Regions from separate parts of the Arthrobacter sp. PAMC 25486 genome, predicted to be linked through region 3. Evidence: riboswitches for the same ligand, from Rfam matches in the RefSeq annotation. Region 3 holds a riboswitch; each other region holds the start of a gene.
The links. Region 3 has a riboswitch for S-adenosylmethionine ahead of art_RS07320 (aminotransferase class V-fold PLP-dependent enzyme). Riboswitches for the same ligand answer to the same signal wherever they lie in the genome.
Positions count from the first base shown of each region.

Region 1 (4,259 bases), 1.6 Mb from region 3:
GCCCTGCGAACTCCATTCGCGCTGGACGCGGGCGCGCCCCACCAGGTCTGCCTTCTTGTCGGCGAACTCGTCGTAGGCCTCGCGGGCATGGCGCTTGGCGATGGCCCGCTCCTCGAGGAAGGAGTCGTAGCCGCCGTCGTACACGGCCACCTTGTTCTGCGCCAGGTCCAGCTCCACCACGGAGGTGATGGTGCGGGCCAGGAACTCGCGGTCATGCGAGACCAGGACGACGCCGCCGCGCAACCCCTTCACGAATTCCTCGAGCCGGGCCAGTCCGGCCAGGTCAAGATCGTTGGTGGGTTCGTCCAGCAGCACGACGTCGAACCGGCTCAGCAGGAGCGCGGCCAACGCCACCCGGGCGGCCTGCCCTCCGGACAGTCCGGTCATGGGTGCCTCGGGGCTCAGGTCCAGGCCCAGCTCGGCGAGCGTTGCTGGGATGCGTTCGTCGAGGTCGGCGGCACCACAGGCCAGCCAGTGGTCAAGGGCTGCGGCGTAGCGGTCGTCGTCGGCGGAGTTGCCGGAGCCCAGCGCTTCGGCCGAGCTTTCCATGTCTTCGGTGGCCTGCGTGCAGCCGGTGCGCCGGCCGATGTACGCGGCGATGGACTCGCCCTCGATCCGTTCATGCTCCTGCGGCAGCCAGCCGACGAAGGCATCCTGGGGTGCCGTGCTGACGCTGCCGCCCTGCGGCGTGGCCGCGCCGGCCAGGAGGGACAAAAGTGTTGATTTGCCGGCACCGTTGGCTCCGACCACGCCAATCACGTCGCCCGGTGCGACCGTGAAGGAAAGATTGGTGAACAGGGTGCGGTGTGCGTGGCCTCCGGAAAGGTCCTTTGCCACAAGGGTTGCGCTCATGACTCCATCTTAAGTTGCTTCCGTGTGTGCGCCGGACGGCAGTGGCGTGGGTCTCGTCCCGCCCGGGGCCCCGTCCGGCTGGGAGGAGGGGGCCGTCGTCGTAGTGGAATGTTGCCGCATGTGACGGAGACTTTGAGGCGGCGCGGCGATCCCGGCAGACTGGTGGACAGAATCAAGAGTCCCGACCACTGGCCCTGGCCGGTCGGGCGGCAACCCTCCACACCATAGTGGGGTGCCCCAGGTGAGGATTCGACGCCGTCGGCACCTGCCGGGGCGTAAGTATGGCGGGGTGCACGGCGCCCGCCTTCTTTCGAAGGAGACAACATGACTGAAACCATTCTCATTGACGGCGCCTCTCAGCGCTCGGCCCGTTTGGGCGAAGCCGGTGCGGCGTGGACCAAGCGCATCGGCACCAGGGCCGAGAATGCGAAGCTGACCTATACGGCCGCGGGGGTTGGTGTCGGTTCGGTGGCAACACGGATCAGCGCCGGCAAACACCAGTTCACGGTGGATGAGCCGGCCGCCCTGGCCGGGGATGACACCGCCGCCAGCCCCGTTGAATATGCGCTCGGGGCGCTCATCGCCTGCCAGGTGGTGGTGTACCGGCTGTACGCGGAGCAGCTTGGCATCCAGGTCGACGATATCCAGATCGACGCCGAAGGTGATCTGGACGTGCGCGGGCTGTTCGGCATCGACGAGGCCATCCGCCCCGGATTCAGCGACATCCGGCTGGCCGTGCGCATCTCGGGGCCGGAAACGCAGGAACGCTACGAGGACTTGAGCCGCACGGTTGAGGCGCGTTGCCCGGTGCAGGACCTGTTCAGCAACGCCACGCCCGTCAGCACGGTGGTCACCAAGGCCTGACGGCGGGGCGCCCCGGGATGCCCGGGGCGCCTGGGATGCGCCGACCCGTGAGTTGTGGCGGCTTTGAACCCTCAAAGCCGCCACAACTCACGGGTCGATTTTGTGTGGCCGCCACGTCTCACATCCCAGTTGCAGCGGCGCGAATCACTGCGCCGGCGTGAGCTCCAGCTCTTCGCCGGCCGCGTGGACTCGCAGCTCAGCCTGCAAGCCGGGCTCATCATAGGAACCCGTGAAGATCGGCGTTCCCGGCTCAAACGCCGCGCCCTTGGCGAGAGATCCGGCGTCGACCGCGTCAAAGCCAAGGTGCTCCACGAAGCCGAGCACCAGGGCTCGGGTCTCGTCGTCGTCCGAGGTGACGGCCAGCGCGCGGCGATCAGCAGCACCGGCGGGCCGGGCATCCAGTTCCAGCTCGTGGTAGCCGATGTGGTTCAGCGACTTGGCCAGCCGAGCGCCGGGAACATGCGAGTGCACCATTTCCGAGCTCGACGGCGCATCCTCCAGTTCGGGCATGTCGCCGTTGGTGTCGCGCCAGTAGTTCATGGTGTCCAGGACATGCTTGCCGGCCAGGCCCGCCGGATCCAGCGTGCGGAACTTGTGCAGCGGGACGGAAAGGACCACCAAATCCGCATCGGACATGGCGTCCTCGGCCGTGACCGCGATGGCGCCAGGTGCCATGACGGAGATGATCAGCGAAATATCCTTGGGGTCACCGGAGGCGGCGACCAGCACCCGGTAGCCGGCCTGGAGCGCCTGGCGGGCCACGCCGGTGCCGACCTTTCCGGCGCCGAGGATGCCGATGGTTGTGGTGGCGGGATCGTGCCGGCGGAATGTCTGGATGCTCATGCTGTGGCCTTCTTTGAGGTGCGCAGTTCGGCGTCGACGAGGGGCTTGACTTCGGTGCCGAGGAGTTCAATGGATTTCAGGACGTGCTTTTGCGGCACCGAGGCCAGGTCCATCTGCAGGATGTGGCGGTCGTGGCCCATGTGCTCGTGGGTCAGCAGGATCTTCTCGGCCACCTGTTCCGGGGTGCCGGCGTAGATCCCCCCGTTGGGCGCGGTCTGCATGTTGTAGCTGATGCGGTTCGGCGCCGGGAAGCCGCGTTCGCGGGCAATTCCCTCCATGAGGTGGCGGTAGTACGGGTAAAAGGTGTCTGCCGCACCGCTCTTGGCAACAAGTCCGACGGCGCTGACCCCCACCTTGAGTGCCTCCACGTTGTGCCCGGCTTGTGCAGCCTCGGCCCGGTAGAGCTGGGCGTGGCGGGCGAAGCCGTGGACGGGGCCGCCCAAGAGTGCGTAGATGACGTTGGTGCCAAGGCGGGCGGCCCTGGCGGAGGATGCCGGAGTGCCGCCGGTGGCGATCCAGATGTCCAGGTTGTTGTCCACGGGGCGCGGATAGATGGTGGCTTCGTGAAGTGCCGGGCGGAACTTGCCGCTCCACGTGATGGATTCTTCCTTGCGTCCGGCCTCGTTCAGGGTCAGCAACAGGGCGATCTTTTCTTCGTAGAGCGCCTCGTAGTCGTTCAGCTCGGCGCCAAAAAGCGGGTAGGACTCAATGAAGGAGCCTCGTCCCGCGGTCAGTTCTGCGCGGCCGCCGGAGATCAGGTCAAGCGTTGCAAACTGCTGGTAGACGCGGACGGGGTCTTCCGTGCTGAGCACCGTGACGGCGGATCCGACCTTGATGTTTCTGGTCTGGGCGGCCGCCGCGGCGAGGACGGGGACCGTGGCGGAGATGGCGAAGTCTGCGCGGTGGTGCTCACCGATGCCGAAGTAGTCAAGGCCTACTTCGTCGGCCAGGCGGGCACGTTCCAGAAGGTCGGCCACGCGCTGTTCGCTGCTGACCGTGGCTCCCGTGACGGGATCCTGGTGAACGTCGCCAAAGCTGTAAACGCCTAGTTCCACGAAGTGCTCCTTTTCTCTGTGGATTGCCATTGGGTGGCTGCCTGCCGACCGCCATTGTGGTGGCGGATCGGCGGTCATCATCCATTATGTGTTGCTTTACAGATCATCTTACTCAAATATGATCTGTTGTAAAGCTCAATAATCCGTTATGATGGGTCTCATGAGCAACAGCACAACCACCGCACAGCCGAACACCAGCCCCAAAGAGGACTTTGGGTGGACGCTGGGCGTGCTTGTGCGGAACTACCAGAACGCCTCAACTGCAGCCATGGGCGAATTTCCGCAGGGGTCCCGCGGCTACCAGGTCCTTGTTGCAGTTGTTAGCGGAGAACAGCCCAACCAGTTGGCGCTGGCCCAGCACTTGGGCATCGACCGGACCGTCATGACCTATCTGGTGGATGACTTCGTCAAGGCCGGGCTCGTGGAGCGCCAGCTCAATCCCGCCGACCGCCGCGCCCGCATCGTTGTGGCAACGGAACTTGGGCTGGCAATGCTGGCGGATCTCCAACAGCGGGTTGCGACGGCCGAGAATGCGGTCCTGGGCGCGCTCGCAGACGAGGAGCGCGAGCTGTTCCGCACGCTGCTGCGCCGGGTTGCCTGCGACACCCCTCCGGTTTCGGAGCATGACCTGGGCGCCTGTGCCGC
Region 1 is NZ_CP007595.1:3,237,463-3,241,721, forward strand. It holds gene art_RS14785 (ABC-F family ATP-binding cassette domain-containing protein) at 1-852, opposite strand, end outside; SAM riboswitch class IV at 1,023-1,140, shown strand; gene art_RS14790 (OsmC family protein) at 1,177-1,716, shown strand; gene art_RS14795 (NADPH-dependent F420 reductase) at 1,861-2,559, opposite strand; gene art_RS14800 (LLM class flavin-dependent oxidoreductase) at 2,556-3,614, opposite strand; gene art_RS14805 (MarR family winged helix-turn-helix transcriptional regulator) at 3,775-4,259, shown strand, end outside.
Region 1: it holds a riboswitch for S-adenosylmethionine, as region 3 does, so the genes downstream of both, art_RS14790 (OsmC family protein) here and art_RS07320 (aminotransferase class V-fold PLP-dependent enzyme) in region 3, are expected to answer to the same signal.

Region 2 (4,259 bases), 1.5 Mb from region 3:
CCTGAATCCGTGGCGGGACAGGCCCTGCCCTCGCTCGATCCGTCCACGGTCCCCGGGGCACTGCCCATGACGATCCACGTGGACGGGGTGGACTCGGTCCGGGCCAAGTGGGTCTACCTAAACGGAGGAGCCGCCTACAACAGCCAGTTGGACGCCCAGCTGTTGGGCATTCTGGATCAACATGCCGGCGGGCGCTTCAATCCGGCCGTGGCCGCACCTGAAAAACCAGGCATGGCCAACGGGCTCAAACTGGCACAGGACATCATTCTGGCGGGCGGGAACACGCTTGGCACCCGGTTTACCCGTTCCGAAGCCGTTGCTGGCACCATGACGCTGCTCTCCGAGACCACGAGCTACACCGATCTGGCCACCGGGGATGTCCAGGGCGGCCCTGCCCTGCTGGCACCTGAGAGCGTGGAAACTGTGCGGGCACTGCTCAGCGGCGCCATCGTTGCGGACGGCGAATCTACCCCGGCCACGCATCAGGAAGCCGCCACACCTGCCGCCTCTGACGCATCTGCTGCATCTGCCACGTCTTCCGCAACCGCCACAGGCACGGAACCCGGCGAGGGCAGCAACGGCACCGCTGCCGCAAAGACGCCCGCCGCGGTACCTCCGGCTGCTGACGCGCTGCTGGGCGGGGCAGCCTTCAGCCGAAGTGGCGAGCTGGTGGTGCCTGTCCAGGCGGACCCGGTCACCGGAATTGCACTGCCAGAATCGGTCAACGTCCACATCACCGCAGAGGCCGCCTCCCCCTTGCTCTCGGACTTGGGCCGACAACTGCGGCAACTGGCCGAGGCCACGACTGCCTTCACCGCTCCCCCACCGGCGGCGTCCGGCCAGGAACACATCAACTGCGACCTGGTTCCGTGCGCCGCATTGACGTACGACGACGGACCCAACGATCAAACAACCCGCCTGTTGAAGATCCTGGCGGACCGATCCGTGTACGCCACGTTCTTTGAGCAGGGCAGCTACGCCGCCAGCTACCCGGAGATCGCCGCCGCCACCGCAGCAGCCGGCCACGTCATTGCCAACCACACAGTGAACCACCCCTATCTGAGCAAGCTGTCCCTCAACGCCGCACTGGGCGAGGTGCAGGGCGCCACGGACATGATCGCGGGGGCCTCCGGCGCAACACCTCGATACCTGCGGCCACCCTACGGCGACATGACTGCGCGCATCGCAGGGTCCATAGGGATGCCTGTGGTCAACTGGTCCGTGGATTCCCAGGATTGGCTGTCCCGCAACAAGGAAATTTTCATTCCCAAGGTCATGGAGCTTATCCACCCCGGATCGATCATCCTGCAGCACGACATCCACAGGACCACCGTGGACGGGCAGGCACAGCTGATAGATGACCTGCATGCCGCCGGCTACCAACTGGTCACGGTCCCCCAACTTTTCCAAGGCATTGAAATGCACAACGGCCAGTCCTACTTCTGCCGCGGGGACGCCTATCCCTGCACGCCGGGCCGATAGGCGCAAGGGGCGTTTCTCCCCCCGGTGCAGGACCCGGCCGGCTGACCGCACAGGACTGGCCGCGTCATGTTGCGCCATACTCGGCAGCCGTTGGCGCCCGCCAGCAGGGCATGTGTTATTTTTCAAGGTAAGTAATGAGTGCCAGCGCCAAGCCCTGACTTGCTGGCCGGCAACCCTCTTTCCGGCGGGGTGCCTCAGGTGAATACTTGGCAAACCCAGCTACCACGGCTGACGTTTGCAAGCGTGAACCCTCTGCGGTGCCAGGCCAGTTCCGGCTCGTATGCACCGCCACCAGCTCCCGCTTGCATTCTGGCGCCACTTGCAATGAGGAGAAGCATGTCCGCGGACGAATCCCCCCTGGCCTACCGGCTCATCACCGGCCCCGACGACCGCTCCTTTTGTGAGCGCATTTCAACCGCCCTTGCGGAAGGTTACGTACTGCACGGCGGACCGGCCGTGACATCCAACGGCGGCCAGGTCATTTGCGCCCAGGCAGTGATTCTCCCGAGGGCTGTGGCCACGAGCGACGCCGCCGTCGCCACCGCAGTCGACGACCTCGACGCCGACCTTGAGTTTGACGGCGAGGGTATCGCATGAGCTACGCAGGTGACTTGGCACCGGCTACGGCTTGGGAGCGCGTGGCGGCCGGGGCAGTCCTGGTGGACGTGCGCACCGAGGGTGAATGGCAGCACATCGGTGTCCCGGATGCCTCCGCACTGAACACCGAGCCTGTCTTAGTCCAGTGGAACCTCGGCAACGGCAGCAACAACCCCGAGTTCCTGGCCCAACTGCAGGCGGTGGTTCCCGCCGACAAGGAGTTGGTGGTGCTGTGCCGTTCCGGTGCCCGCTCCATCGCCGCCGCCGAGGCTGCAACGGCTGCCGGATATACGGCGTACAACATCCTCGAGGGCTTTGAGGGCGAACCCGACCGTTACGGCGACCGGGTGGTCAACGGTTGGAAGAACCGCAAGCTGCCCTGGCGCTAAAGCCGGGTTGCCCAATGTGTAAGTGCCGGGGCAGCCGCCAGCAGCGAAGCCGCCCAACGGCCCACAGCCCAACCGGCGCCAACAGCCCGGCACGGGTGCCGCCGTCGTACTTGATCAGCACCACCAGCGAAAGCCAGGGAACCACAATTGAGCAACTTTAACGAGCACGCAGCCACATGGGCGCAGGACACCCAGGCCGTGCGCGGCGGGCTTGACCGCAGCAATTTCCAGGAGACGTCCGAGGCACTTTTCCTGAACTCCGGGTTTGTGTACGAGTCCGCAGAGCATGCCGAGCAGGCATTCACCGGCGAGGTGGACCGGTTCGTATACTCGCGCTACGGCAATCCGTCCGTGGCCACGTTTCAGGAACGGCTGCGTCTTTTGGAGGGCAAGGAGGCCTGCTTTGCGACGGCGTCCGGCATGTCCGCCGTGTTCACCGCCTTGGGCGCATTGTTGGCGGCGGGCGACAGGGTGGTGGCTTCACGGTCACTGTTCGGCTCCTGCTTTGTCATCCTGAACGAACTGCTGCCGCGGTGGGGCGTGGAGACCGTGTTCGTGGACGGGTCGGATTTGGAGCAGTGGCGGACGGCCTTGTCCGTGCCGACCACGGCCGTGTTCTTTGAGTCGCCGTCGAACCCGATGCAGGAAATCATTGATGTCCAGGCCGTGTGCGACCTCGCCCATGCCGCGGGTGCCAAGGTGGTGGCCGACAACGTGTTCGCCACTCCCCTGCTGCAGCGTTGCGGCGACTTTGGCGCGGACATCGTGGTGTACTCGGGCACCAAGCACATTGACGGGCAGGGCCGCGTGTTGGGCGGTGCGATCCTGGGCACGAAGGAGTTCATCGACGGGCCTGTGAAGAACCTGATGCGCCATACCGGACCGGCTTTGTCCGCGTTCAACGCCTGGGTGCTGACGAAAGGCCTGGAGACCATGAACCTGCGCGTTTCCCACTCCTGCCGGAACGCCCTGGCGCTGGGCGAATTTCTAGAGGCGCAGCCGCAGGTGACGCGCGTGCTGTACCCGCATTTGCCGTCGCACCCGCAGTACGAGCTGGCGAAGAAGCAGATGAAGGCCGGCGGTACGGTGCTGACGTTTGAGCTGGCCGAGCCCGCCTCCGGAACCCGCAAGGAGGCAGCGTTTGCGCTGCTGAACGCCTTGGCCATCATCGACATCTCCAATAATTTAGGCGATGCGAAGTCGTTGATCACCCACCCTGCCACCACCACGCACCGCGCCATGGGGCCGGAGGGCCGCGCCGCGATCGGGCTGTCGGACGGTTTCCTGCGTCTGTCCGTGGGGCTCGAGGACGTGGATGACCTGAAGAAGGATCTGACGGCGGCGCTGGCGGCGATTTCATCCACCGGCCTGAACTTACGCGCATAACTGGCCTCCAGTCCTGCGCATAGTCGTTTATGCGCAGGACTGCTTCTGAGCCTTGCACGTAAGTTGATTGCTAGGCCAGGCCCCAGAAGATTCCCGCTGCCCAGGACACTGTCAGCACCGCAATGACGGCGAACATCTGCCGGTCCTTGAAGTGTTTACCCGGGGTACGTCCGGCCAGGGCGAGGCCTGGTGGAACCGCTGACAACAGCAGCAGCAGGACGTTGGCAACCAGCGCCGCAAATGAGGCCGCATTGCGCTCGTCCCAGCTGATCCACGCCCAAAGAACACTTATGAGCGTCATGAACACCGCCACGATCACAAGCTTTTCCCGGGCGTTGTAGCCTTTGGTGCCGCCGCCACGCAGGTAGACACGGCCCATGGCGAGGTTCAGCACAATTCCGGCAA
Region 2 is NZ_CP007595.1:3,069,398-3,073,656, reverse strand. It holds gene art_RS14075 (polysaccharide deacetylase family protein) at 1-1,482, shown strand, start outside; SAM riboswitch class IV at 1,613-1,732, shown strand; gene art_RS14070 (DUF1737 domain-containing protein) at 1,819-2,079, shown strand; gene art_RS14065 (rhodanese-like domain-containing protein) at 2,076-2,468, shown strand; gene art_RS14060 (O-succinylhomoserine sulfhydrylase) at 2,616-3,854, shown strand; gene art_RS14055 (hypothetical protein) at 3,925-4,259, opposite strand, start outside.
Region 2: it holds a riboswitch for S-adenosylmethionine, as region 3 does, so the genes downstream of both, art_RS14070 (DUF1737 domain-containing protein) here and art_RS07320 (aminotransferase class V-fold PLP-dependent enzyme) in region 3, are expected to answer to the same signal.

Region 3 (4,259 bases):
TTGGCACCACCGCCAAGACCATGCCCGGCTTCCCCGCCATGTGGGCGGCCATGGTGGCCCAGACTGCAGAACCGTCATTATGGGCGGACAACGCTGCGGCGGTTGAAGCCGGGGCGTAGGCGCATGGCACGGGATTACAGCAACTGGGACGAATCCGATGTCCGCGTGCGGGCCAACAAGAAGGGCAGCCGTCCGCGCACCAAGGACCGGCCAGCCTATGAGGACGCGGTCATTGGCCGGATCATCACTGTTGACCGCGGACGCTACACAGCCATCGTGGATGAGGACCTGCCCACGCAGCGCACCCTGATCGCGGCACGGGCCAGGGAGCTGCGGCGCAACCCTGTGGTGGCCGGGGACTTCGTGGCGCTCGTGGGCGACACCTCCGGCAATCCCGACACCCTGGCCAGGCTGGTCCGGGTGGAGGAGCGCCGCACGTTGCTGCGCCGCAGCGCAGATGACACCGATCCGGTAGAGCGGGTGGTGGTGGCCAACGCGGACCAGCTGGTCATTGTGGTGGCCGCAGCCAACCCCGAACCGCGCACCGGCTTCATCGACCGCGCCCTCGTGGCCGCCTACGATTCAGGCATTGAGCCGCTGCTGCTCATCACGAAAACCGACATCAAGGACCCGGCCGAGCTGCTCGCCAACTATGAGCACCTGGACATGACCGTCATCATCAGCCGCACGGCCGCCGACGGCGCATCAGGCATCGACGCCCGCAGCGACGACGGAGATTCCGCCCTGCTGGCCGGTGGCGCCGTCGAGCAGTTGCACGGCTACCTCGACGGCAAGGTCTCCGTCCTGGTGGGCCACTCCGGCGTGGGCAAGTCCACCATGGTAAACGCCTTGACCGGCTCGCAGCGCGCCACCGGCGGCGTCAATGCCGTCACCGGCCGCGGCCGCCACACCTCCTCCTCGGCGCTGGCGCTGCAATTGCAGGATGGGGCGCCCGGCTCGTGGATCATCGACACCCCCGGCATCCGTTCCTTCGGCCTGGCCCATGTGGATGCGGACCGGATTTTGCAGGCCTTCCCCGATCTGCAGCCCGGCACCGAGAACTGCGAACGCGGCTGCAAGCATGACAGTGCCGCCGTCAACTGCGGCCTGGACCCTTACGTTGCCGCCGGGAACGCGGGCGACGCCGGACCCGCCCGCCTTGCGTCGTTGCGCCGCCTCCTCGGTACCAGCGACCGGACGGAAGGACGCGCCGCGGAGAAGGAACTCGGCGCAACGTCCTGAGAGCCGCGTTCCCACACACAGGCCTCCAGCTGTCCCAAGCTGCCCAGGACCCACGCCCGGTGTGCCGCACAACAGTGTTCTGCGGCACACTCACCGTGAGTTCTGCGCAGCTTGGAACGCTTGGCCCACCCGCCCGCGGCGCACTTGGCTTCTGCCCACCATTTGCAGTCAAAGGTGCCAGGGCCTCTGCCCGTGAACGTATACGCACCACTCAACTCCGGTTGTGCGTATAGGCACTCATCCGCACCACTCACACCGAGTTGTGCGGATGAGTTTTGACGTGTGAACGCATACGCGCCACTGCACCCCAGTCGTGCGCCTAAGATCACGGGCTGTGCCCTGGCCAGTGTTTGCGCGAAATCACGATAGCGTGAGGCATATGACGATCCAACCCCAGACGTACAACGACGATCTCCGCCTGGCCCATGTCCTGGCTGACAGCGTGGACTCCCTGACCATGTCCCGCTTCAAGGCCCTTGACCTGGCAGTTGAAACCAAGCCCGACCTGACACCTGTCACGGATGCCGACAAGGCCGCCGAGGAGTCCATCCGCAGCCAGCTCGCCCGGGTCCGCCCGCGCGATGCAGTGCTGGGCGAGGAGTTCGGCAGCAGCGGGCACGGTTCACGGCGCTGGGTCATCGACCCCATCGACGGCACGAAGAACTTTGTCCGCGGCGTCCCCGTCTGGGCCACCCTCATCTCCCTCGTTGACGACGGCGTTCCGGTCGTCGGACTGGTCAGCGCCCCCGCACTGGGCAAACGTTGGTGGGCCGCAACCGGCACCGGCGCGTACATGGGCAAGTCGCTCGCCGCTGCCACCCGCATCCGCGTCTCCAACGTGGCCGAGCTCAAGGACGCCTCACTGTCTTACTCCTCGCTGACCGGCTGGAAGGAACGCGGCAACCGCGACGAGTTCATCTCGCTCACGGACGACGTCTGGCGCACCCGCGCGTACGGCGACTTCTGGTCGTACTGCATGGTCGCCGAGGGCAGCGTGGACATCGCCTGCGAGCCCGAACTCAACCTCTACGACATGGCCGCCCTGGTCCCGATCGTGCAGGAAGCCGGCGGGCGCTTCACCTCACTCGAGGGCGCCGACGGCCCGTATGGCGGCAACGCCCTGGCCACCAACTCCATCCTGCACACCGAGGTTTTGCAGCGCCTGAACCCCACCTGGGATGATCTGCTGGGCTGATCACCACGCCTGACGAAGTGCCTGTGGCGACCCAGAAGCACAGGTGGGTTAAGAACGACGGCGGCCTCCCGCCGTCGTTCTTTTTCGTTGCCTTGCGCTGGGGCCCGGAAGGGTGACGAAACGCTTCGTAACAAATGCGAAAGCGGGGAACTTGGGCTAATCTCTTGTGCATAGGTCACGAGTGCCAGCGCTAAACCCCGGTTTGCTGGCCGGCAACCCTCCTTTCGCGGCGGGGTGCCCCGGGTGACGACCTGGCCAGACCTGTTCGGTCTTGGCAAGCGCGGACTCCTTGGCAGCCAAAGGGTCCTTCGTCGAAGGAATTTCTCATGAGCCATGCCCTGCTGGAATCTGCACCCCTTGAAACCCTTTCCCTGATCGCCAAACCGCTGCTGCCCGTGGTGGGCCAGGATCTGGCTGCGCCGCTGATTCAGGGTGGGCATGTGCGGTACGCCAACCTTGATTATGCGGCATCTGCCCCGGCCGTTGCAGAGGTTGCGGCACATCTGAACGAGGTCCTGCCCTACTACGCCAGCGTGCACCGCGGGGCCGGATACGCCTCGCAGGTCAGCACCTCGGTGTATGAGAATGCCCGCCGGATTGTGGCCGATTTTGTGGGCGCCCGCGCCGACGACACCGTCATCTTCACGCGCAACACCACCGACTCCCTGAATCTGCTGGCCGGCTGCGTCGAGTCCATCCTGAAGCAGCGCGGCTTCACCGAGGGCCGCTCCAACGCCCACGGCGAGGTGCTGTACCTGGACATCGAACACCACGCCAACCTGCTGCCGTGGCAGGCGCTGCCGCACCGTTCGGTGGTTGCGGCGGACTCCATCGCCGCCACATTGTCCCGCGTGGAGACCCAGCTGCGCGCCGGAAACATCGTGCTGCTGGCCGTCACCGGCGCCTCAAATGTCACAGGCGAGGTGCTGCCCGTGGCCGAGCTTGCCGCCCTGGCCCACCAGTTCGGCGCCCGCATTGTGGTGGACGCCGCCCAGCTGGCCCCGCACCGCCGCATCGATTTGGCCGCCAGCGGCATCGACTACCTGGCGTTCTCCGGACACAAGCTCTACGCACCCTTCGGCGCGGGCGTCCTCGTGGGCCGCGCAGACTGGCTCGACGCCGGCGCCCCACACCTGGCCGGCGGCGGCGCCGTGAAGGAAGTCCGCCTCGAATCCACCAGCTGGACCGATGGCCCTGCCCGCCACGAGGCCGGCTCCCCCAACGTTCTGGGCGCCGCAACCCTGGCCAGGGCCGCCTCCGTGCTGGCCGCGCTGGACGCCGACGACTGGCACAACCACGAACAGCTCCTGCGCGCCCACCTCGTCGACGGGCTCAACAAGCTCGACGGCGTCACCGTCCACTCGCTGTTCAGCGATGCGTCAGTCTACCCGGGTTGCGGCAGCATCGGCGTCGTGAATTTCTCGGTCACCGGGTACGACGCCGGATTGGCCGCCGCATACCTCTCCGCCGAACACGGCGTGGGCGTGCGCGACGGAAAATTCTGTGCCCACCCGCTGCTAAACCGCCTGGGCCTGCCCGCCGGTTCGCTGCGCGCCAGCTTCGGCGTGGGATCCCGGCTCGAGGACGCCCAGCGCCTGATCGACGGCATCGCGGCACTGTTGGGTGGCGGACTCGGCTGGGACTATGTGGTTGACGCCGGCCGCTGGGTTCCCGCCAACGACAACCGTAGCTACCCCCACTGGGCGCCGAACACGCCGGGCACGGCCGGCGCCGCCCCCTGCACCACCAGCGACTGACCCACCCCCTCCCCTTCAGACGCTCGCTCACATACGGGGCACTTTTCCCCAACGCTCGCTCACCT
Region 3 is NZ_CP007595.1:1,607,950-1,612,208, forward strand. It holds gene aroA (3-phosphoshikimate 1-carboxyvinyltransferase) at 1-119, shown strand, start outside; gene rsgA (ribosome small subunit-dependent GTPase A) at 124-1,242, shown strand; gene hisN (histidinol-phosphatase) at 1,622-2,437, shown strand; SAM riboswitch class IV at 2,611-2,724, shown strand; gene art_RS07320 (aminotransferase class V-fold PLP-dependent enzyme) at 2,764-4,194, shown strand.